DNA from 3 places in the Rhodococcus sp. NPDC078407 genome. Region 3 is predicted to be linked to each of the others. Evidence: predicted binding sites of a transcription regulator. Region 3 holds the regulator's gene; each other region holds the start of a gene.

Evidence for each region. The regulator LexA, encoded in region 3, represses DNA repair genes until DNA is damaged. The targets are predictions, from matches to a motif close to CGAACANNTGTTCG.
Region 1: the regulator LexA is predicted to act here: its motif matches at 4,893-4,906, upstream of ACIGGF_RS24385 (DUF222 domain-containing protein).
Region 2: the regulator LexA is predicted to act here: its motif matches at 4,046-4,059, upstream of ACIGGF_RS07170 (HNH endonuclease signature motif containing protein).

Annotation. Positions count from the first base shown of each region.
Region 1 is NZ_JBITUQ010000039.1:2,803-12,504, reverse strand. It holds gene ACIGGF_RS24410 (TIGR00730 family Rossman fold protein) at 1-30, opposite strand, end outside; gene dapE (succinyl-diaminopimelate desuccinylase) at 41-1,126, opposite strand; gene ACIGGF_RS24400 (SMP-30/gluconolactonase/LRE family protein) at 1,137-2,081, opposite strand; gene ACIGGF_RS24395 (hypothetical protein) at 2,128-2,271, opposite strand; gene dapD (2,3,4,5-tetrahydropyridine-2,6-dicarboxylate N-succinyltransferase) at 2,453-3,406, shown strand; gene ACIGGF_RS24385 (DUF222 domain-containing protein) at 3,508-4,878, opposite strand; gene ACIGGF_RS24380 (6,7-dimethyl-8-ribityllumazine synthase) at 5,190-5,642, opposite strand; gene ACIGGF_RS24375 (DUF1810 domain-containing protein) at 5,653-6,084, opposite strand; gene ACIGGF_RS24370 (SDR family NAD(P)-dependent oxidoreductase) at 6,178-6,939, shown strand; gene ACIGGF_RS24365 (CoA-binding protein) at 6,944-7,429, opposite strand; gene ACIGGF_RS24360 (O-acetylhomoserine aminocarboxypropyltransferase/cysteine synthase family protein) at 7,426-8,724, opposite strand; gene ACIGGF_RS24355 (OsmC family protein) at 8,729-9,241, opposite strand; gene ACIGGF_RS24350 (SDR family NAD(P)-dependent oxidoreductase) at 9,446-9,702, opposite strand, start outside.
Region 2 is NZ_JBITUQ010000004.1:264,016-273,717, forward strand. It holds gene ACIGGF_RS07150 (D-2-hydroxyacid dehydrogenase) at 1-782, shown strand, start outside; gene ACIGGF_RS07155 (SRPBCC family protein) at 837-1,283, shown strand; gene ACIGGF_RS07160 (Nramp family divalent metal transporter) at 1,277-2,530, opposite strand; gene ACIGGF_RS07165 (molybdopterin-dependent oxidoreductase) at 2,603-3,847, opposite strand; gene ACIGGF_RS07170 (HNH endonuclease signature motif containing protein) at 4,076-5,359, shown strand; gene ACIGGF_RS07175 (lipase family protein) at 5,420-6,718, shown strand; gene ACIGGF_RS07180 (endonuclease/exonuclease/phosphatase family protein) at 6,733-7,689, shown strand; gene ACIGGF_RS07185 (hypothetical protein) at 7,686-8,279, opposite strand; gene ACIGGF_RS07190 (DUF6286 domain-containing protein) at 8,276-8,818, opposite strand; gene ACIGGF_RS07195 (Asp23/Gls24 family envelope stress response protein) at 8,815-9,183, opposite strand; gene ACIGGF_RS07200 (hypothetical protein) at 9,176-9,355, opposite strand; gene ACIGGF_RS07205 (hypothetical protein) at 9,371-9,655, opposite strand; gene ACIGGF_RS07210 (Asp23/Gls24 family envelope stress response protein) at 9,675-9,702, opposite strand, start outside.
Region 3 is NZ_JBITUQ010000032.1:27,920-37,621, reverse strand. It holds gene ACIGGF_RS23305 (aspartate aminotransferase family protein) at 1-571, opposite strand, end outside; gene hrpA (ATP-dependent RNA helicase HrpA) at 649-4,545, shown strand; gene nrdR (transcriptional regulator NrdR) at 4,558-5,022, opposite strand; gene ACIGGF_RS23290 (hypothetical protein) at 5,123-5,575, opposite strand; gene lexA (transcriptional repressor LexA) at 5,973-6,650, shown strand; gene ACIGGF_RS23280 (acyl-CoA dehydrogenase family protein) at 6,729-7,871, opposite strand; gene ACIGGF_RS23275 (uracil-xanthine permease family protein) at 8,025-9,296, opposite strand; gene ACIGGF_RS23270 (phosphoenolpyruvate--protein phosphotransferase) at 9,317-9,702, opposite strand, start outside.

The DNA.
Region 1 (9,702 bases), on a different contig from region 3:
CTCGGTGCTGTGGTTCTCGTCGCTGTTCATGGCGTTCAGGCTATCCGGCAGAGAGGTAGCCCCGGAGAACCTGCGTGACGTGGGTGATCTGCTCGACGGGTACCCGCTCGTCCCGCTTGTGGGCGAGGTTGGGATCGCCGGGGCCGTAGTTGACCGCCGGAATGCCGAGGGCCGAGAACCGGGAGACGTCCGTCCAGCCGTACTTGGCCCGGAACTGCCCGCCCGCGGCCTCGATCAACGCCGCAGCGGCAGGCTTGTTCAACCCGGGAAGCGCCCCCGGTGACGAGTCGGTGACCTCGAAGCCGAGATCGAGCCCCTCGACCACCTCACGAACATGTTCGACGGCCTCGTCGACACTGCGGTCCGGCGCGAAGCGAAAGTTGACGTCGAGTTCGGCCGCGTCGGGAACGACGTTGCCGGCGACTCCGCCGGAGATCCGGACCGCTTGCAGCCCTTCGCGATACACACAGCCGTCGATATCGACGGTGCGAGCCCGATACGCAGCGAGGCGGTTGAGTGCCGCACCGAACTTGTGAATCGCGTTGTCTCCCAACCAGGAACGAGCACTGTGCGCTCGGGTGCCCGACGCCGTCAGCCGCACGCGCAGCGTCCCCTGGCAACCGGCCTCGATGAAACCGCCGGACGGTTCGCCGAGGATGGCGACGTCTGCCTCGAGCCACTCGGGCAGTTCCCGTTCGATGCGGCCCAGCCCGTTGCGCGCGGCCGCGATCTCCTCGCAGTCGTAGAACACCAGAGTCAGATCGTGGGCGGGGTTCTCGATCGTGGCGGCGAGGTGCAGGAACACCGCGTCGCCCGACTTCATGTCGACGGTTCCGCACCCGTGCAGGATGTCGCCCTCGGCACTGTCGTGTTCGCGCCTCGACGGCACGTTGTCTGCAATCGGAACCGTGTCGAGGTGACCGGCAAGCATCACCCGCGACCCCAGCCCGCGATTGGTTCTGGCCAGCACGGCGTTGCCGCTTCGGATGATCTCGAAGCCGGTGGTCTGTTCTCGCAGCGCCTGCTCGACCTCGTCGGCGATGCGCGATTCGTCCTCACTGACACTGGGGATGTCCACGAGCGCAGCAGTGAGGTCTATCGGGTCGGCATGCAGTTCGAGCGTCACGGCGACAACCCTAGGCTTCGGGCCCCGGAATCTCGCGGACCACGCCGTCGAAGCCTGCGCCGAACAATCTTCCGCTGGAAAAACCCTGCTGGGAGCGCCCATAGACGACAACACTCGTCAGCCGAGTACCGGTGCCGATCACGCACGTGGCCCCCGGCGCGTCGATGCGAACGACGGATCCGCCGGCATTGAGCGGGACCACGGGGCGTCCGGCGTCATCGAGCGTCAGACCGTCCGGGGCTGCGAACGAGCCCAGCCCCGACAGGTCGAGCAGGCTTTCCGGTGCCGACGGGTTGGCGATCGGAATTCGACTGACCCCTGGGTTTCGGAAGGTTCGCGACACGTAGAGATACTGGTCGGCCGCATCGAGAACCGCGCCGTTCGCGCTCGGAAAGCGCGCCCATGCCGGGTCGACGGATCCATCGGGACCGATTCGACCGATGAGCGAACCGAAGTCGTTGGTGGCGTACACCGTTCCGTCGGCAGCAACGGCGAGTCCGTTGGCAGCGCTCAAACCCTTCGCGAACGGTGTGACGGCCAATGTGTCGACGTCGAGGCGCACGATGCCCGCGGCCTTGACGAAGTCTCCGACGAAGACGCGGGGGTCGGCTCCGTAGCCGACCAGCAAGGTGCCGTCGGGCATCCAAGCAAGTGCTCCGCCGCCGCCGCTCGGGACTTTCGCGATGGGGTACGCGGGCCGGCCCGGCGCATCGATGCGGTACACCCGACCGGAGACGATATCTGTGACGTAGGCGCGTCCCGATCCGTCGACGGCCAGGCCTTCCAGCGCTGACCCGGGGATCCGCGCGACCACGGCCGAAGAACCGCCGGCTCCGAGGCAGTTCGGATCGGCAGCGGCGGTACCCGAACCGACGACGGCACTGCTCACGGCCATCAGCGCCGCAGCGATCACCGTCACTGCCGAACGCGTACGTGTGGACCAGCTAGAACTCATGACGTCCCCCCAGACTCGGCGACCCCCTGTCAACCGATGGGCATGTCTACCACGGCCCTACGACAACCAAACCCAACGCGATTCCGAGGACGATCGTCGCGGCCGTGGCCATGACCAATCCGGTGAACGAGAAACCCTCGGCTATTGCTGCGGTTGGGCCACGGCTGCGCGAGCCGGCTCGGGTGGTCACCGGTGACACTCTGTCAGCTTGCTCGGTGCTCGACCGTCCGCCCGCATCCCGATGCGATCACACTCGACAGTCGAATCGGTAACGAACCGACTGGGCGTCAGGATCGCATCCACGAAACAGTCCCTGCACCTGTGCTGACGGGCGAACCACCTCGCGGGACCCACCGCGTATCCTTCCTGCCGTGAGCGCACAGGGAGCATCAGCAATCGGTCTTGCCAACATCACGACGTCGGGTGTCGTTCTGGACACCTGGTTTCCGAGCCCCGAGCTCGGGTCGGGATTCGAATCCGGCACCATTCGGCTCGAGGGGTCGGACATCCCGGAGCACTTGGCTGCTCTCGTCGGACCGGACGAGGCGCGCGGCGTAGAGGTGGTCGCGGTACGCACCAGCATCGCCTCGCTCGACGACGCCCCGGTCGACGCGCACGATGCGTATCTGCGTCTGCATCTGCTGTCGCACCGATTGGTCGAGCCGCACGGCCAGAACCTCGACGGCCTGTTCGGTCTGCTCGCCAACGTGGTGTGGACCAACTTCGGGCCTGCAGCGGTCGAGGGCTTCGAGACGGTGCGCGCGAAACTTCGTGCCCGCGGTCCGGTCACCGTCTACGGCGTCGACAAGTTCCCGCGCCTGGTCGATTACGTCGTCCCCACCGGCGTTCGTATCGCCGACGCCGATCGCGTTCGTCTGGGCGCGCACCTGGCCAGCGGGACGACCGTCATGCACGAGGGCTTCGTCAACTTCAACGCAGGAACGCTCGGCAACTCGATGGTCGAGGGCAGAATCTCCGCAGGCGTCGTCGTGGGCGACGGTTCCGACGTGGGCGGCGGCGCGTCGATCATGGGCACGCTCTCCGGTGGCGGCAAGAACGTCATCTCCGTCGGTAAGAGCTGCCTGCTGGGTGCCAACTCCGGGCTCGGCATCTCGCTCGGTGACGACTGCGTCGTCGAGGCGGGGCTGTACATCACCGCGGGCACGAAGGTCAGTGGACCGGACGGCACTGTGGTCAAGGCGGCGACGCTGACCGGAAAGTCCAACCTGCTGTTCCGCCGCAACTCACTCTCGGGTGCGGTCGAGGTAGTCCCGTGGAAGGGCACGGGCGTCGAACTGAACGCAGCGTTGCACGCCAACGACTGACCGCTCCCTTCTCGTAACAGGTTTACTGGCAACCTCTTCCAGCCCCGCACCGTGTTCTCGGTGCGGGGCTGGCTTGTTTTGGTGCGGTTCGAGTGCGGGGCTTACGCGATGTGGGGGCCGGCTCGGGCGTGGGATCGTCTCGGTTGCCGGGTGGGGTCCACGGATGCCGGGGGTACGAACCAGGGGTGTTGATCGGTGCCGATGAACACTTCCCAATCCGAATGATGGATCAGGCGGTGGTGGAATCCGCAGAGCAGAACCAGGTTGTTCATGTCGGTCGGTCCGCCGTCGGTCCAGTGCCGAATATGGTGCCCTTCGGTCCAAGCGGCGGGTTTCCCGCAGCCGGGGAATGCACACCCGTGATCGCGGGCGGTGAGGGCGCGTTTCTGTTTCGCGGTGACGGTGCGGGCGGTGCGAGCGAGGTTGAGGGGGTTGCCGTTCTCGTCCATGACGATGGCGGTCAAAAGGCAGTCGCAGGCCAGTTGACGGGAGGTGTTGCGGGAGAGCGGCCCCATCCAGGGCAGCCAGCCGACGCTGGAGCCGTCGCCGAACAAGTCGCGATACGCGCCACGGTCCGCGGTCGCTGAACGGGCCTGGTTGCCGGGTCCGGTGGCGGTGTCGTTCTCGACTGCGTCCCCTTCGGCGGCGTTGTTGGATTGTGCTGCAGCGCGGGTGGTTTCGTCGTCGGTGATGTCGTCACTGTTCTGACCGCCCAGGCTCTGGAGGTCCTGCAACCGAATGTGCAGGTTGATGTGTGGTTTCTCCCCACCTTCGGTGGGGCGATCGCTCATAGCGAGGTAGCGGTCGAGGATGTGCCCGAAAGCATCGGCGCGCCGTCTGGCGGGACTGCGGTCGTCGGGGGTGCCGTCAGCTGCGGGGCGGGGTGCGGTGAGCGGGGAGAGTGCGGTGAGTAGTTTTTCGCCGGTGACGGCGTCGAAATCCATCTTCGCTACCAGGCGTCCGTTGAGGGTGGTGGAGGCGAAGAGTTCGTTGCGGTCGGTGTCCTCGGCGGGTGGGGTTTTGCCTCCGAAGGTGTCGTGGAGGCGGGTGATCGCTGCGCGTAGTGGTCCGGTGCGGGCTTCGGGTCCGGTCGCGGACGTCAACAGTGCCGCTCTGGCGTCGTCTTGGCCTTGTTGGGGGAGTTCTTTCGGTGGCGTTTCGGCGAAGTCGAGGATCAGGGCGGCGTGGTCGACGGAGATGCTGCCGGTGTTGACGGCGTCGGCGATGTCGGGGAAGTTCTTCAGTCCGCGGGCCAGGGCCACGACTTTGTGCGCTTTGCTCGGTGTGAGCAGGGTGGTGGAGGTGAGCCAGCCTGCGGGGCCGGGGAAGCCGAGCTTCTCCCGGGAGACGCGGATGTCGATCTCGGCGACCAAAGCAATCCGCCGAGCTTCCAACAACTGAATGTCATGGGAGACCGCGGCAGCGTCGGCGAGCAGTTCGCTCTCGCTCAGTTGCCAGATCTCCGTCGTCATAGGTGCAAGCGTATCGAACATGCGTTCGACTGGCAACCATTGTTGAATCGAAAACTATTGCTGTGCAGGAAGATTCGTGAATCAAAACCTGTCGGTGGCATGTGTTAACGGTCAAATCACTTCGCCCCACATCACGACTGACGACCCGCCACGACGGTTCCCTGGTGACAAAGGACCTTCCAATCCCGTCTCGACGCTGCAACTGTGCGACCCTGCGGGTGCGCCTGTCGTCGAGCGGCAGTTTGTAAGTCAGCAGTAGGTCGCTGGGGATATCTCCCACAACTCGAATTCGCTGGTCTCCGACCCTGCCGTCAGCCGATGGTCCCCAACGACGTCAGGGTTTTGACGACAGCCCGCGCCGCCTCGGCACCCTTTTTCTCCAAGTGCGCGGTGAAGAACTCGGTGTGGTCGGCGTGTTCGTGGAAATGGTGTGGGGTGAGCACCACCGAGAACACCGGGACATCGGTGTCGAGCTGCACTCGCATCAGTCCGTCGATGACGGCCGTTTCGACGAAGTCGTGTCGATAGATTCCGCCGTCGACGACCAGTGCGGCGGCAACGATCGCTGCGTACTTTCCGGTTCTGGCGAGCCGCTGCGCGTGGAGCGGAATCTCGAACGCGCCGGGCACCTCGAAGACGTCGACCGTTGCGTCGTTTCCGAGCTGCTCGAGTTCAGCGGCGAATCCCACACGCGCTCGGTCGACGATGTCCAGGTGCCAGCTGGCGTGGACGAAGGCAATGGATCCGGCGAGTGGAGTGGTCATGGGTGCGATGCTAGCGGTATCGCTCGTCCAGCAAGTCGAGTGTCCGACCATCGAATTCACCGGCGAAGTATTTTTGCAATACGTCGCCGAACGCGGACGGACCATGGGCGGCTTCGGCGAAAAGTGTCATCGACGAATGCAACTTCAGATTGTCCGGATAGCCGAAAATCTCGTCGACCGTCCGCCCCTCGACAGCGGTTACCAGCCGAGACGCCTTCGTCAGTCGCGGTCCCAGCACTTCGTGCGACAAGTACAGCTCTGCCTCGGTCATATCCGCAATGCCGAAATGCTGAGCGGTGGCGCTGCGTCCCAGCCCGGCCAACTGCGGAAACACGAACCACATCCAGTGTGTCTGCTTCCGCCCCGCCTTCAACTCACGCGTCACCGCGTTCCACACCGGGTCTTGGGCGTCGACGAAGCGTTGCAGGTCGTATTCGCTCATGCAATCCAACTTAGTCGGGAAGAAGGCGGCACATCGGATCGATGCCGCGTCCCCGACAGACCCAGTACATCGACACTGCCTACATTGGAACCCATGACTTCCACAGTGCTCATCACCGGAGCAAGCTCAGGCCTCGGCGAGGAATTCGCCACCCGATTCGCAGCACGCGGCGAGAACGTCGTCCTCGTGGCGCGGCGCGCCGATCGGCTGAACACCCTCGCAACGAGGATCGAGACCGAGTACGGCGTCACGGCCACCGCGGTGGCGATGGATCTGGGCGTCCCCGGCGTCGGCAGATCTCTACGAAACACGCTAGCGAACAAGGGAATTACCCCCACGAGCCTCGTCAACAATGCCGGCTTCGGAACGCACGGAAAGTTCACCGACGAGGATTCCGCGCGCATCGCCGCTGAGATCGCACTGAACGTCAGCGCCCTGGTAGACCTCACACACGCATTTCTACCGAACCTGACCGGCGCACTGATCAACATCGCGAGTACTGCCGCGTACCAACCCACACCGAACATGGCCGTGTACGGGGCGACCAAAGCGTTCGTGTTGAACTTCACCGAGGCGCTCGCCTACGAGCACCGCCGCTCACCGCTGAAGATCCTCGCCCTCTCCCCCGGCCCGACGCGCACCGAATTCTTCGACGTCCTCGGAACCGGCGACGCTGCGGTAGGCAATTTCCAGACCTCCGAGCAGGTTGTCTCGACGGCCCTGCGCGCGTTGGATTCTCGCCGTACTCCCGCGAGCGTCGTGTCCGGCCTGTCCAACAAGTTCAGTGCCGGCAGTGTGCGTTTGGCCCCACGCGCGTTGGCAACTGTGATCAGCGGCCGTCTCTTGAAAGCATGAACCGCTAACCGCGGGTACGACGCGAATCGATCACTCCCGTATCGAATCCGGCCAGATGCAGCCCGCCGTTGAATCGCGCGTGTTCGATCTTGAGGCACCGATCCATGACGACGTTCAATCCAGCTGCTTCGGCGTCGCGGGCCACCTGCTCGTGCCACAGCCCCAGCTGAAGCCAGATCGTCTTGGCCTGCACCGCAATGGTTTCCGCGAGCACCTTGGGAAGGTCGTCGTACTTGCGAAATACGTCGACAAGGTCCGGGGCCTTCGGCAGGTCTGCAAGCGTCGGATAGACGGTTGTTCCCTCGATGTCGGTGATGGTCGGATTGACCAGGAAGATCTCGTAGTTGCTCGTCGACGACAGGTAGCGGTTGACGAAATACGATGCCCGCGAGGGGTTCTTGGACGCACCGACGATCGCGACCGTCGTGGTCTCTCGCATGATGCGCTGGCGTTCCTGAGCGGAGGGCCCCTGCCAGGTACGTTCGCTCATGACCCCGCCTTTCCTGTTGCCAGCGACAATGCCTGATCCAGGTCCCAGAGAATGTCGTCGATGTCTTCGAGGCCGACACTGATCCGAATCAGTTCCGGCCCCACCCCCGCGCCGCCCAACTGATCATCGCTGAGTTGGCGGTGGGTGGTGCTGGCCGGATGGATCACCAGGGTGCGCACATCACCGATGTTGGCGACGTGGCTGGCAATCTGGACACTCTCGACGAATGTCCGGCCGGCGTCCCGACCACCTACGATGCCGAAGGCGAACACCGCACCAGGACCGGCGGGCAGATATTTCTGGGATCGCTCGTGGTGTGAATGGCCGGGCAGACCGGCCCATCTCACGTAGTCGATCCGCGGATCCTGTTCGAGCCACTCGGCGACGACGCGAGCATTGGCAACGTGAGCGTCCATGCGCTGCGGCAGCGTCTCGACACCTTGAATCAAGGTGAAAGCCGATTGCGGTGCCAACGCACCGCCGATATCGCGCAGTTGCTCGCTGCGCAACTTGGTCAGAAAGCCGTACTCGCCGAAGTTTCCCCACCACGACAGGCCCCCATACGATGCCACCGGCTCGGTCATCTGCGGGAATTTGCCCGAGCCCCAGTCGAATCGACCGGATTCGACCACCACGCCGCCCAGCGTCGATCCATGCCCGCCGAGAAACTTGGTAGCCGAGTGGATCACGATGTCGGCACCGAACTCGATGGGTCGGCTCAGCCACGGCGTGGCCATGGTTGCGTCGACCACCAACGGAATTCCGTGCTCATGCGCCACGTCCGCAAGGCCCTCGAGATCGGCGATCTCGCCGGACGGATTACCGATGACCTCGGCGTAGATCAGCTTGGTCGAATCCGTCACTGCTGCTGCGTAATCCGCCGGATTGGTACCCGGCACGAACGTCGTGTCCACACCGAAACGCCGGAGTGTGACGTCGAGTTGCGTCACCGTACCGCCGTAGAGGCCGGCCGCCGCGACAATGTGGTCCCCGGTGCCGGCGAGGGCGGCGAACACAGCGAACTCGGCCGCCAACCCGCTGGCGAACGCGACCGCCCCGATGCCGCCTTCGAGACTCGCGATGCGCTCCTCGAAGGCGGCGACGGTCGGGTTTCCGATACGGCTGTAGACGTTCCCGTATTTTTGCAGAGCGAACAGATCGCCTGCGTCCGCCGAATTCTCGAACACGTAGCTCGCCGTCTGGTAGATCGGCACGGCACGCGATCCGGTGGAAGGATCAGGCCTCGCTCCGGCGTGAATTGCTCTGGTACGCAGGCCGAATGTCCGCTCGCTCACGGCGTCAGCCGATTTCGAGAACGGTGTGGACCGGGGTGGGGTTGCGCGTCAGGTCCAGCACAGGGCAGTGATCATCGACGGCCTGCTGTAGTTCCTCGTACCGTTCCCGGGTCTCCGGGCCGGTGACCGTGACGACGACCCGCACCTCGCCGAATCCGGGACGCACTTCGTCGTCGAAACCGAAGAACCCGCGCACGTCGAGATCACCCTCGGCCTTGGCCTTGACGTCGTCGACGACGATACCGAGCTTCTCGGCCCAGACGCGGTACGTGACCACCTGGCAGGACAGCAGCGACGCCAGGTAGTACTCGACCGGGTTGGCGGCCGTGTTGGCGCCGCCGAGGGCCGGTGGCTCGTCGACCTCGACGCTGAACTTACCGAGAGTGATGGTGCTGGCGACGGCGTCGTGCGCGGTGGCCGAGGCCCGGAATACCGCCTGGGCATTCTTGGGGTCGGCCTGCACTGCGTCGTCGGTGGCAGCGATGACGCCGCCGAGATGGGAAACAGATGTGGTCATGGAAGGTCCTGTTCGTTTCGAGGGTTGCCGGAACTGCCCGAGGAGCAGGAAATGCTCGTCGGGGATGGGTTCGATCGACAGTTACGAACAGGAAGAAGTGCAGACGAGACCGAAATCGATGGTGCGACGACGCACGAGCCTTCTGCCCGCGTCGGTCACATGTGTTTCGGTCACGATGCCGACAATAGCCTAGGAATCTTTCGCCTACGAGAACTGGTCCGCGCCGACATCGGTTTCGTCGTCGGTGATCGCAGCGACGATCCGTGCCGCGACGGATTCGGGAGTCAGACCCGTCGGCAACTTCGGTGCCTCGCCGGAGATCGGACGCGTGGCCAGTCCCGTCTCGGTATGCGGTGGACGTACGTCGACGATCCTGATCTTCGACTTACGAGCTTCTGTACGAACGCTTTTCAGCAGTGCAGTGACCGCGGCCTTGCTCGCCGAATACGCCCCCATGTTCG
Region 2 (9,702 bases), on a different contig from region 3:
AGGCCGAGAACCTTCGCTGGATCCACGCGTCGAGCGCAGGAGTCGATCGGCTGCTGGATCCCGTTCTGCGCGAGGGGCCGTGGCTGCTGACCAACTCGGGAGGCATCCTCGATCGCGCGATTGCCGAATACGTCGCCGCAGGCATTCTGGCGTCTGTCAAGAAGCTGCCCCAGGCGTTGCGGCGTCAGCGCGAGCGCGTCTGGGAACACAGATCGACCACCGGAATTCATGGTCGCGCCGCGCTGGTGATCGGCCCGGGTTCGATCGGACGCGAAATCGGACGAGTACTCGGCGCGCTGGGGATGACCGTCGATGCGTCGGGGACGTCCGAACGCCCCGGTGGCGCTGAATTCTCGCGAATCAGAGACGTCGACCAATTACCCACGTATGCCGGTGAATACGACGTGATCGTGCTCGCGGCACCGTTGACCGAGAGGACCCACGGCCTCGTCGATGCCGAGATTCTCGGGGCCATGCGTCCGGAGGCTGGACTGGTCAACATCTCCCGAGGTCCTGTGGTCGACGAGCAGGCCCTGTGCGCGGCGTTGGAAGCCGGAGCTATCGGGTGGGCCGTATTGGATGTGTTCGAGGTCGAGCCGCTCCCGGAAACGAGCCCGTTGTGGAATCTCGACAACGTCATCCTGACTGCACACCTGGCGGGTGACGCCGACGACTTCGCCGAACGGCTCTGGACGTTGTTCGAGGACAACCTGCGGCGATATATGCACGATTCGCCCCTGGTCAACGTGGTGGACAAGCGGATGGGCTATGTCCAGCGGTAGGCCGAACAGGCAAAGTGTGTGTAACACTGCGTAGCGTGTATTAGTGTGGCGCGAGTGCGTGTAATCAATCATTCGGCCATTGCGTCGACCAGTCGGGAGGCGGCTTTCGCCTATCTCGATGACTTCAGTAACGTGCCGCAGTGGATGTTCGGCATCACGCGGTTCGAGCCGACGAGCGAGGTCACGTCCGGTCTCGGGGCCACGTACGACGCGACGATGCAGATCGGCCCCAAGGCGCTCCGGTCCGTGGTTCACGTCACCGAATGGGTCCACAACGAGCGGCTCACGCTCGAGTCGGTCGAGGGCCTGTCGAACTCGTCGACGTGGTCATTCGAGGACGTCGGAGACGGCAAGACCCGATTGGTGGTCGTGTTCCGGTACAGCCTGCCCGGTGGTATCGCCGGTAAATTGCTCGCCGCTGTGGTGGAACCGGTTGTGGGTCAAGCGATCCGCCACACCGAGTCGACCTTGCGGTCCCGGCTGGAAGCGGCCGGTCAGTAAACGTATTTGTCGAGGGCGTCCAGTACCTGGTCGACAGCGAGCCAGGCGAAGAGGAACGCGCAGACACCGAGCGTGAGATTGGTGAACCAGCCGTTGCGCCACTGCCTCGGCACGCGGTCGCTGTTGAGAAGAACGAGCAGAGTCACCGCCAGGAACGGCATGAACACCGCCCCGAGCACCCCGTATGCGAGGACGAGTCCGATGGGCTGATCCAGCCACAGCAGTGCCATCGGCGGGAAGGTCAGCCACGCTACGTACCAACGGAAGTACTTGCCACCGACGCGCGTGTCCGAATGTCCCTGCTCGAGTCCCTTCAGGTTGCCCACGAAGTCTGCGAACATCAGGGAAACCCCGTTCCACACCCCGATGAGGGACGAGAACGACGCAGACCAGAAGCCGATGAGAAAGACGTAGCCGAACACGGTGCCGTAGCGCTCGGCCAGCACATCGGACAGCTGAACCAGACCCTGATCGCCGGTGGAGATGGCGATCTGCGAAGAGTAGAGCAGTTCGGCACCGACGATGAGCATCGCCAGCACGAAGATGCCCGAGATCACGTAGGCCATCGAATTGTCGATCCGCATCACCCGCATGAATTTCGGTGTGATCCAGCCTTTCTCGCGGAGCCAGTAGCCGTATGCGGCGAGCGTGATGGTGCCGCCGACACCGCCGGCGAGGCCGAGGACATACACGATGGAGCCGTCGGGAATGGTGGGCACGATGCCCTTGATGATCGCGGGGACGTTGGGAACCGCCACCACCGCAGCGCCGATCACCGTCACGAACATGATGCCGACGAAAACGGTGATGATCTTCTCGAAGAAGCCGTAGCTACCGAGCCAGATCAGTGCGAAACCGAGGAGTCCGGACGCGATGGCCACGACCTTCAGATCCAAGCCAGGGAACAGCGCGACGATCGGCAATGCGCTCGACGACATCGCCGCAGCACCGTAGACGAATCCCCAGATCACGATGTACGGCGCGAAGTACACCGTCGTCCATCTTCCGAGCGACCGCCAGCCCTGGAATATCGTGTTGCCCGAGGCCAACGTGTAGCGTCCGGCACCCTCCACCAGAACAACTTTCATGACGACGCCGACGATGATGACCCAGAGCAGGGCGTAGCCGTAACGCGAGCCGGCGACCAAAGTCGCGACCAGATCGGCGGCTCCGATACCGGTGGCGGCGACCACCAGTCCGGGGCCGACCACCTTCCACTTCGGGGGCGGTGTGGTCGTCTCGCTCATCGGTTCTCCTCACGTGCCGGCGACTGCTCGGTGGCCTGTGTCACTCTTTACGACACGGCCGGTCGTGGCAAGTCACGGTCGGAACACGATGCGCGCAACCCATTTGGTGTTGTGGACCCCCGGAAGAGCCGGAACGATCACGCGGGCGGGAAATCCGTGATCGAGCGAAAGATCGACACCGTTGACCTTCAAGGCCAGCAGCGAGTTCGGATGCGCCGCTTGGTTTCCCTGCAGTACCGCACGGGTGAACGCGCCGTTCTGCTCCAGCGAGCTCACCTCCGCCGATCGCGGTGCGGGTACGCCTGCCAGCGCGGCGAGTTCGGCCAACGGCACGCCGGTCCACGTCTGTGTGGTGGACCAACCTTCGACGCACGCGATCGGAAGTTCGGCGGTGCGCTGCGGCATCGACAGCAGCCTGCCTCGGGACAATACGATGGGGACCGCGTCCTCGGCTGCGCTGCTGATCGTCAATTGCCAGTCAGCCCCGGTCTGCGCCTCGGTGATGCCCGCAGCCTCGGCCGTTCGGTTGATCTGAAAGTCGTTGGGGCCGTCACCGTACGAACGCCCGCGGGGCAACAGAATCGCCGCCTTGCGCAGCACGCCGCCGAGCGTCTGACCGACCGTCAGCACAGCGACGAACCCCATTCCAGCGGCCACCAAGCCGATGGCACCGCGTCGGGTCATGGTCGCCGGGGCATTGTCGTCGTCCTGCTGATCCGGAGCTTCGTTGCGGGCGCGCAGCACGTCCATCAGCGATTCCGACCTCAGGGTGCGCCACATGAGCGGGACCTTGAGGCACAGGTGGACGAGAAATCCGGAAATGAACACCCAGGCACCGAAGTAGTGGGCGGCGTAGAAGTCGAAACCGAACACGTAGTCGTACTGGATGTTGAGAACACCGGTGACGATCTCGAACAGCAGACCTCCGACCAGTGCCAACAGCGACAGTCTTTCGAGCGCGTGGGCAGGTGACCGCACCGGCGGCAGCTCGACGAGCTTGGGCATCACCGACCACAGTTTGGCGATGACGAGCGGCACGATGATGAGCCCGAGCCCGACGTGCAGGCCCTGCGTGAGTTGATACAGCCAGGCCGGATCGGTGGGCCAGTCGAAGTGCGGCAGCCGTAACCACCCCACGTCACCGGGTCTGGCCTGGCCGAACTGGGGTCCGTAGGCGCTGTACGAGAGCAGCCCCGTCACCGTGATGATCGGCAGTGCAACGAGCAGCACTGCGCCGAACAGCGACGTCAACCATGTTCCCCGCAGCGGACTGCTGAAGCGCGCGAGAGGGTTGCGGTCGTCGGCCATGTAGGGCATTCGCTGCGCCTCCGATGCCGGATGCCTCGTGGCCTGTTCTCGTGCCGTCGGGTCGTCGCTCACGTGCCACCCTTCGTCGGAACCAGCATCTGGTGTCAGTATCGGGCCCAACAGTGAGAAAGCAAGCTCGAGACGTCCCCGCGGGGACGCGTCGGGCCCATCGAGAAGTTTCCTGTCGGTGCCTCGTCGTACATTGCTCGAACATGCATTCGATGAATGGGGGCGTTCATGATCGACATGGCCGAGGTGGGATCCGAGGCGGGGCGGATCGAGACGAGAGATATCGAGACCGAGATCTGCGCTCTGGCCGGTCAGATCGCTGCGGCGTCGGCGCAGTATCTGATTCTGGTGGGTGAGTTCGATTCTCGACGCGGATGGGCCGCCTGGGAAATGCGGTCCTGTGCGCACTGGTTGTCCTGGCGTGCGGGAGTCGATCTGCACACGGCCCGTGAGCAGGTGCGCGTGGCCAAGGCGATGCGTGAGCTGCCGCTGATCACCTCGGCGTACCTGAGCGGCACCATCTCGTACTCCAAGGTGCGCGCGATGACGCGGGTGGCCACGGCCGAGAACGAGGCGTCGTTGCTGCAGAAGGCGCTCGACGCACCCGCTGCGCACATCGAACGTCTCTGCCGCGGTCTGAAGAAGGCAATGCGTCCTACCAGGGGCAATGGCGTCGACCTCGATCCGTGTACCGGGCGGTGGCGGTGGGATGAGGAAGACGGCTCGCTCGTTCTGACTGCACGCTTTCGGCCCGAGGACGGTAAGCGGCTTCTCGCCGCGTTGACCAGGGCAGAGTACGAGCGGACGCGAACCGAGGACGAATCCGAGGGCGACCGGGCAGCCCCTGCACCGCCCAACCCGGTGCCGGCGATGATTGCCATGGCCGAGATGGTCTGCGCTGCGGTGGATTCTCCGGTCGTTTCGCCGGCTGCGGAGGTGTTGGTCCATATCGGCAACAGCACCGAAGCCGGATGCGATCATGCTCATTTCGACGACGGGCCCGGCCTCGACGACGAGACTCTCGCGCAGGTGCTGTGTTCCGCGGTCATGCGAACCGTCGGCCACGGCCGGCTGGGAAAAACTGTGCGGTGGAGTTCGACTGCGAAAGCGCCGGGCCGTACCCAGTTGCGTCAGTTGATCATTCGAGATAGATGCTGCACGGTGCCGGGTTGCGAGCGCACCCGATTCCTGCACGCTCATCACGTCACCTACCGCTCACGGGGAGGTGCCACGTCACTCGACAATCTGGTCCTGCTGTGCGGTGAACACCATCGAGCGCTGCACGACGGGTACTTCTTCATCGACGCCGTCGGTGATCAACGCTTCTCGTTTCACCATCCTTCGGGGATCGCGATGATTCACGCTCCGGTGACCGCCGGTGATGCGGAGGAACTTCGGCGACGATACGACGGGATCGCGCCCGACGCCATCGTCCCGAACTGGGGTGGTGAAGGCCTCGACCTCAGCTACGCGACCGACGTTCTGATCACCAATTGGCAGCAGGCTGCATGAAATGAGGTCGTTGAGGGCAAGTTAGTGTGACGAAGAGACTCGGACAAGAAGCGGTGGCACATGAGCGTCGACAGATCGATGGAGGACGAACAGTCCTGGCCGGTGGAACGAGCACCGATGCGCAGCGACGCGACCAGGCCCGAGGACGATTCCTTCTACGTCGCGCCCGAGGGTTACGAAGCGGCTCGACCGGGGACGATTCTGAGGGTCAGGCCGGTCGAGGTCGCGATGTTCGGTCGGGTGCGTCAACGAGTCGACGCCTGGCAGCTGCTCTACCGCACCGTCGATCTGGGCGGGTTTCCGCAGGCCGGCGTCACGACGGTGTTGCGGCCACAGGATGCCGAGCCGGTGCTGCTGTCGTATCAGTGCGCGATCGACGGCGTTGCGTCCTCGTGTTTCCCGTCCTATGCCCTTCGCCGCGGCGCGAAGGCGTTCGGGGCGGTTCCGCAGTTCGAGTTCCTGCTGGTTCTGCATGCCCTACGCCGTGGGTGGACCATCTCGATTCCGGATCACGAGGGACCCGACGGACACTGGGGTGCGCCGAAGGAACCCGGATTCTGCACACTCGACGCCATTCGTGCTGTGCTGTCGTTCGAGCCGCTCGAGTTGAACGACAGCACGCCGGTCGCACTGTGGGGTTACTCGGGCGGCGGGCTGGCAACGTCCTGGGCGGCGGAGATGGCCCCGGAGTATGCGCCGGAGATCGAGCTGGTCGGTGCCGCACTCGGCTCGCCCGTCGGCGATCCGGCTTCGGCGTTCACCCGGCTCAATGCCACGCTGCACGCAGCATTGCCGACGCTGGTGGTAGCGGGTCTACGGCGCACCTACCCGGATCTGGATCGGGTCGTTCGGCAGTACGTCGACGAGGAGGGGTTGCGCATTCTCGATTCCGTCGAGTCGATGACGACCGTCCGAGCCGTCGCCCGCCTGGCCAAACACGATCTGGACAACTACATCGATATTCCTCTGGCCGACCTGCTCGCGCTGCCCGAGATCGTTCAGGTGTTCCACGACATTCAGCCCGGTCGCATCGCCCCGTCGGTTCCGCTTCTGGTGATCCAAGCGGTACATGACCGAATCATCGCGATCGATGACGTGGATGGGCAGGTCGAGCGGTACAACGAAGCCGGCGCTCACGTGACGTACCTACGAGACCGGCTGAGCGAACACCTGTCGCTGCACCCGCTCGGCGCACCACTGACGTTGGATTGGCTCGCCGATCGATTCGCGGGTGTGCCGGTGCCCGAGCCCTGCACCCGCACGGTGTGGTCCACGGCGTTCTCGTTCGCAGCGGTTCGCGGTCTGGTGTCCCTGACCTGGACAACATTCACCGCGCTCACCCTCGGCGTTCGGGCGTAGCTACCCTCGGACCGATGCAGCGAACCTGGGTACGGATACTCACCGGCACGATCGCAACGTTGGGCATTCTGACCGGGCTGGTGGCGTTGGGTGCCTACTACACCGACACCCGCATCAACGTGCTGATTGCACTGGCGTCGTTCGTTCCGCTGATGTTCATCGCGGTCGCACTCGGTGCCGTCGTGGCACTCGTCGGTAGGCGGTGGATTCTCGCGGGAGTCTCGGCGCTGGTGCTGGCAGCAGGTGCGCTCTCGTACGCCCCGCTGTACACAGCCGACGCGGCACCGAGCGAAGACGGTGTGCGGGTGCGCGTGATGCAAGCGAATCTGATGGTGGGGAGCGCTGATCCGACGTCGGTGGTGGATCAGGCGCGCGAAAACACCGTCGACGTCGTCACGATCCAGGAATTGACCGATGCGTCGGTGATCGGCCTGCGTGACGCCGGGATGGACGAGCTCTTTCCCTACAGTTTTCTGCGGCCGTACGCGACGGGCGGCGGCGGAGCCGGAATCTACAGTCGCCTGCCGCTGTCCGGCAGCCGCGAACTCGCCGGGTACGGCCCGATGAATCTTGCGACCCGGATCGAAGTTCCGGACTCCGAGCCGATCTCACTACTGGCCGTGCATCCCGGCCCTGCCTTCATCACTCCGGCCGACATCTGGACCGCCGAATTGGACACGCTGCGAGACGATGTGGAGGCGGTGTCGCGAACCGGGCCGGTGATCGTCAGTGGAGACTTCAACACGACATATTCGCACAAGAAGTTCCGCAATCTCCTCGATGCCGGATATTCGGACGCCGCAGCGCAATTGGGTAAGGGCCTGGTGCCGACGTACCCCACGGACAAGGGCACGCCTGCTGTCATCGGCATCGACCACATTCTGTCCAACAGCGGCCATGCTCGATCGCTCGACAGAATCGATCTCCCCGGATCGGATCATCATGGACTGATCGGGGAGATCGAGTTCTAGCTCACGCGAGCGGACTGCTTTCGAGACTTGCCGCACTGCAACAGAATTCGCACAGCAGCGGGCGTTCCTTCCAGGGACGTCAAGATGTCGTCACGAGTCTGTGCTGCTGCGGCGGAAATCGTGTCGAGCGACGTCACGGCCGGGTCGAGAGTCGCAGTGATCTCCACGACCCGCTCTCCGCGGTCGGACACCGAGCGGCCGGATGCGGACACGACGCCGTCGTGGGCTGCCAACGACTTGGCGGCACTCTTGGCGGCCGTGCTCAAATCGACCCCGAGCTTGCCGTCGACGTCGGAAGCCAACGACTCGGAATTCGCTGTGTGGCTGAGCGCGACGATGCCGACCGAACGGCGAGGCAGGTGCGCGAAGAGCCACCGGAGGCCTATGAGAACGAGGACGATCGCGGCCGCTCCGAGAGCCCACGGCCACCAACCGGCGTCGACGGTGGTGTCGACGAAAGCGGCGTCGATGCGCTCCCGGCCCGGGAACCTGCCGCGCTCCCACGCGACTGCTCCGCCGCCGAGGGCGATCAATGCGAGTCCGACGACCGCCGTGCTGGTTCGGTCGACCGAAGCGTTGACGCGGTTCATGAGGTGTGTCCTGTCGTTCGCACTCGGGTGCGGACTTTCGGTGCCGACGCGAGTGGGCGGAGGGCGTCGTCCACGGAGGTGACGATCGAGGATTTGAGGGTCGAGGTGTCGGTGCCCATCACGGTGGACGCGGCAACGGTGACCTTCTTGTTGCCGGCCTTGGCCGTCGCGGACTCGACTTCGGCGTTGTCGAGCGCGGTGGCGCGAGCCACGGCAGCGACGTCACCCTTGCGGAGCCAGACGTCCTGCTCGGTGAGGGCGCGGTGCGTACGTCGACGGGGCTTGACAGCGACGAACACCAGGATGAATCCGACGACCACTGCTGCGATACCGCCCGGCAGCATCCAGCTCTGCGCGGTGAGTCCGTCCAGCTGTGCCGCAGCGGGGCCGACCCACTCCGGTCCGTCGAGTGCGCCCAGTTTCAGCAGCGCCTCGCGGCCGAGAACGATGCCGGCCGCGATGAGGAGAAGTGCGAAAAGAACAGCGGGGACGGCCGCGGTGGGAGTTGCTACCGGCTTCTTGCTCGTCTTGGCGCTCATTGGACTCTCCCTTCGTCGTCGGTGGCCGTCTCGGCAGGCACGCATTGCACGGTGACGTCGACTCGGTCGACGGTGTAGATGCCCAGCTCGGACAGGTCTCTGGCTACTGCTGCTCGGACGTTGGCGGCGACCTCGGCCAGCGGTGCCGGCCAGGTGACGGCCACGTCGACTTTCGCGCGAACGCGTGTGCCGCTGATCGTCACGTCTGCCTTGGGCAGTTCACGTCCGCCCAGGACGCGTAGTCCTGGGTGGCGGTCGGTGACTGCGTCGGTGCTGCGAGCTGCGAGAACAGCGAGACGCTCGACGGCTTTGTGCTTGATTTCCAGTGAGCCGCGCTCACCGGGCTCCACAGCTGTCTCAGTCACGACCGCGACCACGCATGATCGAGTTGAGGTCCAGCTCGCCGTCGATGTAGCGGCCGACGAAGAAGCCCAGGCCGCCGAGGACGATGGCGATGAGGAAGCCGGTGAAACCACCGGCTGCTGCGGCGATGGCCAGCAGAAGTCCCACGAACAAACCGATGGTTGCAGTGGTCATGGTCTTGATCTCCAGTCAGAGTTCGAAGTAGTTGCGCCGGGTGACGCGTTTGTGGATTCGAGCAATGCGCTTGGGCAGAGTGCGCAAGGGAGCCGGGATCGGCGACGCGCGGAACACGGTCGGCGGGCTCGCGAAAGCCAGGGGGGCCTGGGGAGGTACGGCGAACTTTCGATCTACCTCGGCGAGTTCGGCAAGGTAGCGAGCCGGGTCTCCGCCGATGTCGGGGTGATGCTCACGCGCCACAGCGCGCCGAGCCGCCTTGTACTCGGCGGCTCGGCTGGGCGCTGCATGATCGTTCACCTGGTCAGACTCGCACAATTCAGACTCGCACGACGTCCTCGACGGTG
Region 3 (9,702 bases):
CGATCAACGTGAGCAGGGATTTCGCGTCGTCCCACGACACCGTCCTGGCGTCGGGCATGAGTTCACCGTAGTGCTCCTTGTTGACCGGGATGCCGGCCAGCGAGGTGCCTGCAACGTGCATGCCGTGATAAGCCTTCTGCCGACCGACGATCATCTTCTTGGACGGTTGTCCCATTTCCACCCAGTAGCGGCGCGCGAGCTTCGCGGCGGTGTCTATGGAGTCCGATCCGCCCGAGGTGAAGAAGATCTTGCTGCCCGGGACCGGCGCGATTGCAGCGAGGCGATCCGCCAGAGCCAGCGTCGTCTCGGGAACGAAGTCACCGAAGTTCGAGTAGTGGGCAATCGAGCTCAGCTGCGCGGCAACGGCGTCGGCGATTTCACGACGTCCGTGGCCGACGTTGGTGAACCACAGGCCAGCGGTCGCGTCCAGGTACTCGGTGCCCGCGTGGTCGTAGATGTAGGCACCCTCGCCGCGAGAGACGACGAACGGGCCACTGGCCGTGACAGAGCCCATGTCGGCGAAACCGTGCCAGAGCGCGGAAGAGTGTGTGGTTCCGGTGGCAGAAGACATGCGTCACACAGTAGTGGAGGCGCTGCGGCGGTCGACGGTTCGGACGGCATCGCCCGAACGGATATCCTGGACCGAGTATGTCTACCTCCAATCCGTCCGGTCAGCGCAAGGCTTTGGCCACCCGTCTGGCCCAGGTCACCATCCGCGACGAGAACCGGCTTCGTCGTCGACTCGACAAAGCCCGCACCGACGACGCCTTCGCCGCCCTCGAACGCGACATCGTACGTGCGGAAGCCGTGGTCGCGAACCGACGAGCGGCGGTCCCCACCCTCGACTTTCCCGAGTCCCTTCCCGTCAGTCTGCGCAAGGACGACATTGCCGCGGCCATCGCCGAGCATCAGGTCGTGATCGTCGCCGGCGAAACCGGATCCGGTAAGACGACACAGATTCCCAAGATCGCGTTGCAGTTGGGCCGCGGAATTCGCGGGTCGATCGGCCATACCCAACCCAGACGACTCGCCGCTCGCACGGTTTCCGAGCGCATCGCCGAGGAGGTCGGCGAGCCGCTGGGTGAGTCCATCGGCTACAAGGTGAGGTTCACCGACCAGTCCTCGGATTCGACGCTCGTCAAGTTGATGACCGACGGCATTCTCCTGGCCGAGATTCAGCGAGACAGACTGCTTCGCCAGTACGACACCCTCATCATCGACGAGGCCCACGAGCGCAGCCTCAACATCGATTTCATCCTCGGCTACCTCGCGCAACTACTCCCCCGGCGACCCGATCTCAAGATCATCATCACCTCGGCGACGATCGATCCGGAACGATTTGCCCAACACTTCGCCCGCGGCGGTATACCCGCCCCGATCATCGAAGTCTCGGGCCGCACGTTCCCGGTCGAAATGCGGTACAGACCACTGACGGTCGATGCCGGAGAGACGACCATCGACCTGGACCCCGTCGACGCCACGTGCCAAGCCGTCGACGAACTGATGGCCGAGGGCGACGGTGACATCCTGGTCTTCCTGTCGGGTGAGCGCGAGATTCGCGACACTGCAGACGCGTTGAACGACCGCAATCTGCGCAACACCGAGATCGTGCCGTTATACGCAAGGCTCTCTGCGGCCGAACAGCATCGGGTGTTCTCACCGCACTCCGGCCGACGTGTGGTGCTCTCGACCAACGTCGCGGAAACGTCGTTGACCGTCCCGGGAATCCGCTACGTCGTCGATCCCGGCACCGCGCGCATTTCGCGATATTCGTTGCGTACCAAGGTGCAACGATTGCCCATCGAACCGATCTCCCAGGCGTCGGCGCGCCAGCGAGCGGGCCGCTGTGGCCGCGTCGCCGACGGAATCTGCATCCGGTTGTACTCGGAGGAGGATTTCGAGTCCCGTCCGCAGTTCACCGAGCCGGAGATTCTTCGCACCAACCTGGCCTCGGTCATCCTGCAGATGACCGCCCTCGGGCTCGGCAAGATCGACGCATTCCCCTTCGTCGAACCGCCGGACCCGCGCAGCATCCGAGACGGGATCGGACTCCTCGAAGAACTCGGGGCGTTGAAGCCGGCAACCAAGGGCGGCACCGCGGAGCTCACCCCCATCGGCCGTGAACTCTCGGCGCTGCCGGTCGATCCCCGTATGGCTCGAATGCTCGTCGAGGCCAACGGCAACGGCTCGCTGCGCGACGCATTGGTGGTCGTGGCGGCCCTGTCCATTCAGGACGTTCGGGAGCGACCTGCCGAGCATCAGCAGGCGGCGGACGAGAAACACGCCCGATTCGCAGTGGAGAACTCGGACTTCCTGGCCTACGTCAAGCTGTGGACGTATCTTCGCGAACAACGTAACGAGCTGTCGTCCAACCAGTTTCGACGCATGTGCCGTACCGAGTTTCTACACTACCTGCGAATTCGCGAGTGGCAGGATCTCCATGGCCAACTCCGTCAGATCACCCGTGGGCTCGGCTGGACCGTGCCCGACGCGGACTCCACCGAGACAGCGCTCCACCAATCGCTGCTGTCGGGACTGCTGTCGCACGTAGGACTGCGAGAGGGTGACAAGCGCGAGTTCCTGGGTGCCCGCGGCGCACACTTCGCAATCTTCCCCGGATCGGGGCTGTTCAAGAAGCCCCCGCGATGGGTCATGGCCGCCGAATTGGTCGAGACCGGACGCCTGTGGGGCCGAATGGCTGCTCGCATCGAACCCGAATGGGCCGAGCGGCTCGCACCGCACTTGGTCAAGCGCACGTACTCCGAACCGCACTGGTCCATCAAGCGCGAATCGGCGATGGCCTACGAGCGGGTGACGCTGTACGGAATTCCGCTGGTCACCCAGCGACCGGTGAACTACCACCGTATCGACGCCGAAGCGTCACGGGAATTGTTCATCAGACATGCGCTGGTGGAGGGCGAATGGAAAACCCAGCACGCGTTCTTCCACAAGAACCGGGCGCTACTGGACGACGTCGGTGAACTCGAACACCGCGCCCGGCGACGCGACATCGTCGTCGACGACGACGCGCTGTTCGACTTCTACGACGCACGTATCGCACCGGAAGCTGTCTCGGCCCGGCACTTCGACACGTGGTGGAAGAAGGCACGCAGGCAGAATCCACACCTACTCGACTTCACGACCGACACAGTCGTCAACTCCGACGCGGCCTCGGTGCTCACGGGGGCGTATCCCGACGCCTGGCGACAGGGCGAGATCCAGTTTCCGTTGACCTATCAGTTCGAGCCGGGCACTGCGGCCGACGGAGTCACCGCGCGTATTCCGATTGCTCTGCTCGCTCAGGTGCAGCCAGTGGGATTCGATTGGCTGGTTCCGGGGATGCGCGCAGAGTTGGTGACGGCACTGATCAAGTCGCTTCCGAAACCGTTGCGCCGCAACGTCGTTCCTGCCCCCGACTTCGCCGCCGCGGCGTTGGCGGTCATGAGGCCGCGTGCCGAGACTCTGGTGACGGCGTTGGCCCGCGAGCTGTCGAGGGCCGCACAGTGCCACATCACCGCGAAGGACTTCGACACAGCAGCGCTGCCCGACCACCTGAAGATGACGTTCGCGGCCGTCGACCCGGCAGGAAAAGTGTTGGGGAGCGACAAAGATCTGACCGCGCTGCGCGCCCGTCTGTCCGGCGAAGTCGGTCGTCAGGTTGCGAGTGCGGTCGGCGACGCGGAACGCGCACCCACTCTCGCGTGGACCTCGGGCACGTTGGGCCGACTGGAGTCGACCGTCACCCGTGATGTGGGCGGACAGAAGGTCACCGGGTACCCGGCCCTCGTACCGGAAGGACCGGGCGTGGCGGTACGAGTGCTGAGCACACCCGCCCAACAGCGAGCAGCGATGCGCTCCGGTACCCGCACTCTGCTGTTGTCGACGGCACCGAAAGGTACGAAAGCTCTGCTGGCCGGTCTCCCGACTGCGGAACGCCTGGCCCTCGGGCAGAATCCGTACGGCGGAGTCGATGCCCTCCTGGAGGAATGCCGAGTTCTGGCGGTCGAGGAGGCAATGGACGCGCACGGTGGGCCGGTTCGGGATCCGGAGGCCTTCGAGAGACTACGAGCATCGGTCAACGCCGAGGTTCCGCAGCGCACTGCCGCGGCGCTCGCCCTCGTTCGCCCTGTATTGACGGGCGCTCTTGCCGTATCGGGACAACTGCAGACGGCCTCCGGTGAGCCTGCCGAGGATGTCCGCGAACAGCTCGCAGGATTGGTTTTTCGCGGCTTCATCACCGAATTCGGCTCTCGCAGGCTCGCGGACTTGCCCCGATATCTGGCTGCGGCAACCAAGAGGCTGGCCACGCTTCCGAGCAGTGCAGGGCGTGATGCGGCTGCGATGGACGTACTCGACCGCGTCTACGCCTCGTACGGACGGCTACTGGATTCGCTTCCGGACAGCAGAAAGTCCAGCGCCGGTGTGCAGGAACTGTTCTGGATGATCGAAGAACTGCGGGTAGGGCTGTTCGCCCAAGGAATTCGGACGGCGTACCCGGTCTCGGAGAAACGCATCGAGAAGGCGATCGCGGATCAAGCGCGCTGACGAACCGGGCCGTCAGTCGATGTCGGCAGACTCTCGGTGCTTACGCAGCTCGTGAATTTCCTTCTCGAAATCCTCGGCCGAGCTGAACGATCGGTACACGGACGCAAATCGCAGATACGCGACCTCGTCCAGGTCGCGAAGCGGGCCGAGAATGGCCAAGCCCACCTCGTTGCTGGGAATCTCGGCGGAACCGGCGGCGCGAATGGCATCTTCCACCTGCTGAGCCAGGAGATTGAGTGCGTCGTTGTCGACATCTCTCCCCTGGCAGGCCCGGCGTACGCCTTTGACCACTTTCTCGCGGCTGAACGGTTCGGTGACGCCACTGCGCTTCACGACAGCGAGCACTGCGGCCTCGACCGTGGTGAAGCGACGACCGCATTCCGGGCAGGAGCGACGACGGCGGATTGCCTGCCCCTCGTCCATTTCGCGCGAATCGACCACGCGCGAGTCGGGGTGCCTGCAGAACGGGCAATGCATGAAGGAGCCTCCGTCGTAGCCGATGCTCCGACGTCGAACATCTCGGTCGGGGCAGTCAGTCGAGGATACTCAGTCATGACGCACGCAGTGGGACCGGTGGTCATCCGACAGGCGCATACTCGACCACAGCTCCGTCGTGCACCTCGACCACACCGGCCGGCTGCGCGCCGGCATCCGGTGACACGGCCCGGAGATTGGCGATACCGATCAGGCCGGCGGCCACGACGACGACTGCCAGCACCCACAACACCATCGATCGCATCCGAACGGACTGACCGGCGAAGTGCGCCGAGGTCTCGTCGAACTCGCGATCTGCCGCCTCGCGATCGGTGACGTCGGTCCACGACGGCTCCAGCACCGGCAGGCACGGAGTCGTCCGCGCCTCGCGTATCTCGACGGAACTGCGCATCTCGACGGAACTGCGCATCTCGATGGAACTCCGCAGCGCGGGACGAGCACGGCGGCGACGCTCGACGACGGTGGACCGGGTACGGACACCTGCAGTGGTGGGACGATCGGTGGTGATGGTCATCGGAACCTCGTCTTCGCTCATTGGATCGATTGTTCGATCAGGCGTTCGATGGACGCTTGTTCGAAGTTCTATCACGAGCCTCCGACAAAGTCTGTAGAAAACGCGACACGAGTCGAACAGATGTTTGATTCAACAGCTGATACACGCTAGATTCGTGTCAGAAACCACACGCCACACGAGTCGACACCATCAACTCCAGTCCGCGCAGACAGAACCACGCAGACCGGATCCAGAACACCAGCAGGAGGCCGACAGCATGAAGGACCAGACCTCGACGAGGTCGACCACGGGTGCCGAGACGACGGGTTCCAAGACGACGGGTTCCAAGACGACGGGTTCCAAGACGACGGGTTCCAAGACGACCGCCACCACGAAGGTCGCGGCAGGGAAACCGGCCGCGGAGCCGACGCCCAAGGCCATGGAGGTCGGCACCGACATCAGCGCCGGCCTGACGGAGCGTCAGCGCAAAGTGCTCGAGGTCATCAGAGCATCGGTGACCGAGCGTGGCTACCCGCCCAGCATTCGCGAGATCGGCGACGCCGTCGGCCTGACATCGACGTCGTCGGTGGCCCATCAGCTGCGGACTCTGGAGCGGAAGGGATTTCTGCGGCGCGACGCCAACCGCCCCCGCGCGGTCGACGTACGGGGCCTCGACGAGGTGCAGGCAGATCAAGCCGCGGCCGCGGTCGACGGTTCGTCCGAGGAACAGGACCGGTTGCCGACGCCCACGTTCGTTCCCGTTCTGGGTCGCATTGCCGCCGGTGGACCGATTCTTGCCGAGGAAGCCGTCGAGGATGTGTTTCCACTCCCCCGCGAGCTGGTCGGTCAGGGTTCTCTGTTCCTGCTGAAGGTCGTCGGTGAGTCGATGATCGACGCGGCCATCTGTGACGGCGACTGGGTGGTGGTTCGGCAACAGTCCGTGGCGGACAACGGCGATATCGTGGCGGCCATGATCGACGGCGAGGCCACCGTCAAGACGTTCAAGCGATCCAAGGGCGAGGTGTGGCTCATGCCGCACAATCCATTGTTCGAGCCGATTCCGGGCAACAACGCGGCAATCCTGGGCAAGGTCGTCACCGTGATGCGCAAGCTCTGAACTCTGTTCGGACACAACGAAGAAGGGCCGCAGCACACACGCTGCGGCCCTTCTCGTCGGTCCTGAACGATCAGCGGATCACAGATTCAATCCGCGACCGATGATCTCCTTCATGATCTCGGTGGTGCCGCCGTAGATGGTCTGGACGCGAGAGTCCATGTATGCCTTGGCGATCGGGTATTCCTTCATGTAGCCGTAGCCGCCGTGCAGCTGCAGGCACCGGTCGATCAACTTGACCTGATTCTCGGTGGTCCACCACTTCGCCATCGCGGCTTCCTGGACGGTCAACTTGTCGTCGTTGAGCAGTTCGATGAACTTGTCCACCATGATGCGGGTGGCTGTGGTCTCGGTTGCCAACTCCGCCAACACGAAACGGGTGTTCTGGAACTTGCCGATCGACTTACCGAACGCCTTGCGGTCGCGGCAGTACTGGATGGTCATGTCCAGTGCCGATTCCATGGCCGCCGCGGCGACGACGGCGATCGACAGCCGCTCCTGGGGAAGGTTCTGCATGAGGTAGATGAAGCCCATGCCTTCTTCGCCGAGCAGGTTGGCTGCGGGCACTCGAACGTCCGTGAAGCTCAGTTCCGCTGTGTCCTGGGCCTTCATACCGATCTTGTCGAGATTGCGGCCACGCTCGAAGCCGGGCATATCGCGCTCGACGACCAACAGGCTGAAGCCCTGGGCACCCTTTTCCGGGTCGGTGCAGGCCACGACGATGATGAGATCGGCGTTGATTCCGTTGGTGATGAACGTCTTCGACCCGTTCAGCACCCAGTCGTCGCCGTCGCGGACGGCCTTGGTCTTGATGCCCTGCAGGTCGCTGCCGGTGCCCGGCTCGGTCATGGCGATCGCGGTGATCAGCTCACCCGAGCAGAATCCGGGGAGCCAACGCTGCTTCTGCTCGTCGTTGGCCAACTCGATGAAGTACGGCGCGACGACGTCGTTGTGCAGTGTGAAGCCGATGCCGCTGTAGCCGCCGCGGGTGGTTTCCTCGGTGACGATGGCGTTGTAGCGGAAGTCCTTGACTCCGCCGCCGCCGAACTCCTCCGGCGCAGCAGTTCCGAGGAAGCCCTGCTTACCGGCCTCGACCCAGACGCCGCGGTCGACGATGTTCTGCTCTTCCCACTTCGCGTGATTGGGCGCTACGTGCTGTTCGAGAAACTTCCGGTACGACTCCCGGAACAGCTCGTGCTCGGGCTCGAAAAGTGTGCGTTCCACGCAGATCTCCTTGTTCGATGCGCACCGTCGTCGACCACGAGAAAGGGGTGTCACAGCGCGGTCGTCGGTGCGACTGACGTCACCGTTCAACAGTACGTTCGCAGTGCACCGGGGGTCGATGACCAAAACGCGCGCGATCCGTGACCGCCCTCGCTAGCTCCGCCTGCCCGTTCTGCCTCGGGCGAGCGCCGAGACGATCGGGTAGCCGATCAGGATTCCGAGCGAGCCCCACGCGATACCGCCGAGTTCCACCGAGCCGACCGACAGCGTCAGGTCACCGATACCCGCGACGAGCGCCGCGGCGACCACCATGAGATTGACCGGATCGGTGAAGTCGACCTTCGCGTCGGTCCAGATGCGAACGCCCAGCAGTCCGATGAGCCCGTACAGAACCAATGTTGCGCCGCCGATGACGCCGTCGGGCACGGTGAAGATCAGGGCACCGAACTTGGGCGAGAACGCCAGCACGATCGCGGTGACGGCCGCGACCCAATACGCCGCCGTCGAATAGACGCGGGTGGCCGCCATGACGCCGATGTTCTCGGCGTACGTGGTGGTACCCGAACCACCACCGACTCCGGCCAGCGTGGTGGCCAGGCCGTCGGCGATCAGTGCATCACCGGCTACGTCGTCGAGGTTCTTGCCGGTCATTGCCGCTACGGCCTTGACGTGGCCCACGTTCTCGGCGACGAGGACGATCACCACCGGCAGTGCCACCAGAATCACCGAGAGCTCGAACGTTGGTCCGCGGAACTCGGGCAGGCCGATCCAGCTCGCCGCGTCCAGCGCGTCGAGCCGGGCTTGCGCGATGCCACCGGTGACAGCGGCGAACACCCAGCCCACGACGACACCGACGAGAATTCCGAGCCGGCCGACCAGCCCTGGTCCGACCGCTGTGGCCAGCAGGATGGCGACCAGCGTGACGGCGGCGATCAGAGGTTGCGCCTCGAACGACGTGGTTGCGGCCGGAGCGAGGTTGAGCCCGATGAGCACCACCACGGCACCGGTCACGACAGGAGGCATCGCGGCGTCCAACACGCGTCGGCCTGCGACCTTGACGACGACACCGATGGCGGCAAGAACGAGACCTACGCACAGAACTGCACCGAGCTGAGCAGCCGGGCCGTCGGCCTGGGTGGCACCGAGAGGTGCCAGGAATGCAAAGGACGATCCGAGGTAGCTCGGCACCCGGCCCCTGGTGATCACGAGGAACAGGACCGTTCCGATACCCGAGAACAGCAGCGTTGTCGAGACCGGGAAGCCGGTGATCGTCGGGACCAGCAGCGTCGCGCCGAACATCGCGACGACGTGCTGCATGCCGATCCCGATGGTGCGCGGCCAGGTCAACCGCTCGTCCGGTGCCACCACCGCTCCGGCCTCGACGGTTCGTCCGTTTCCGTGCAGCGCCCAACCCAGATTTCTCATGATGGCAAGAGACTATTGCGTCAGCCGAGGATCGCGCTCACTGCCTCACGGGCGGCGGCGGTGCTGTCGGTTTTCAGGGCAGCAGCAGCTGCGGCCTTGCACTGATCGAGGGTGACCGTTGCCAACTTGGAACCCACGTGTGCGACGGCAGCCGACGCAGCGGACAGGGACGTGATGCCCAACCCCACCAACACGCACGCCAGGAGCGGATCGGCAGCGGCCTCGCCACACACACCGACGGGCTTGCCGACTTTGACACCGGCCGCTGCGGTGTGAGCCACGAGCGCCAACACCGCCGGTTGCCACGGGTCGGTCAGCCCGGCGAGCTGCGCAGACATCCGGTCCGCGGCCATCGTGTACTGAGCCAGATCGTTGGTGCCGATGGACAGGAAGTCCACGTGCTCGA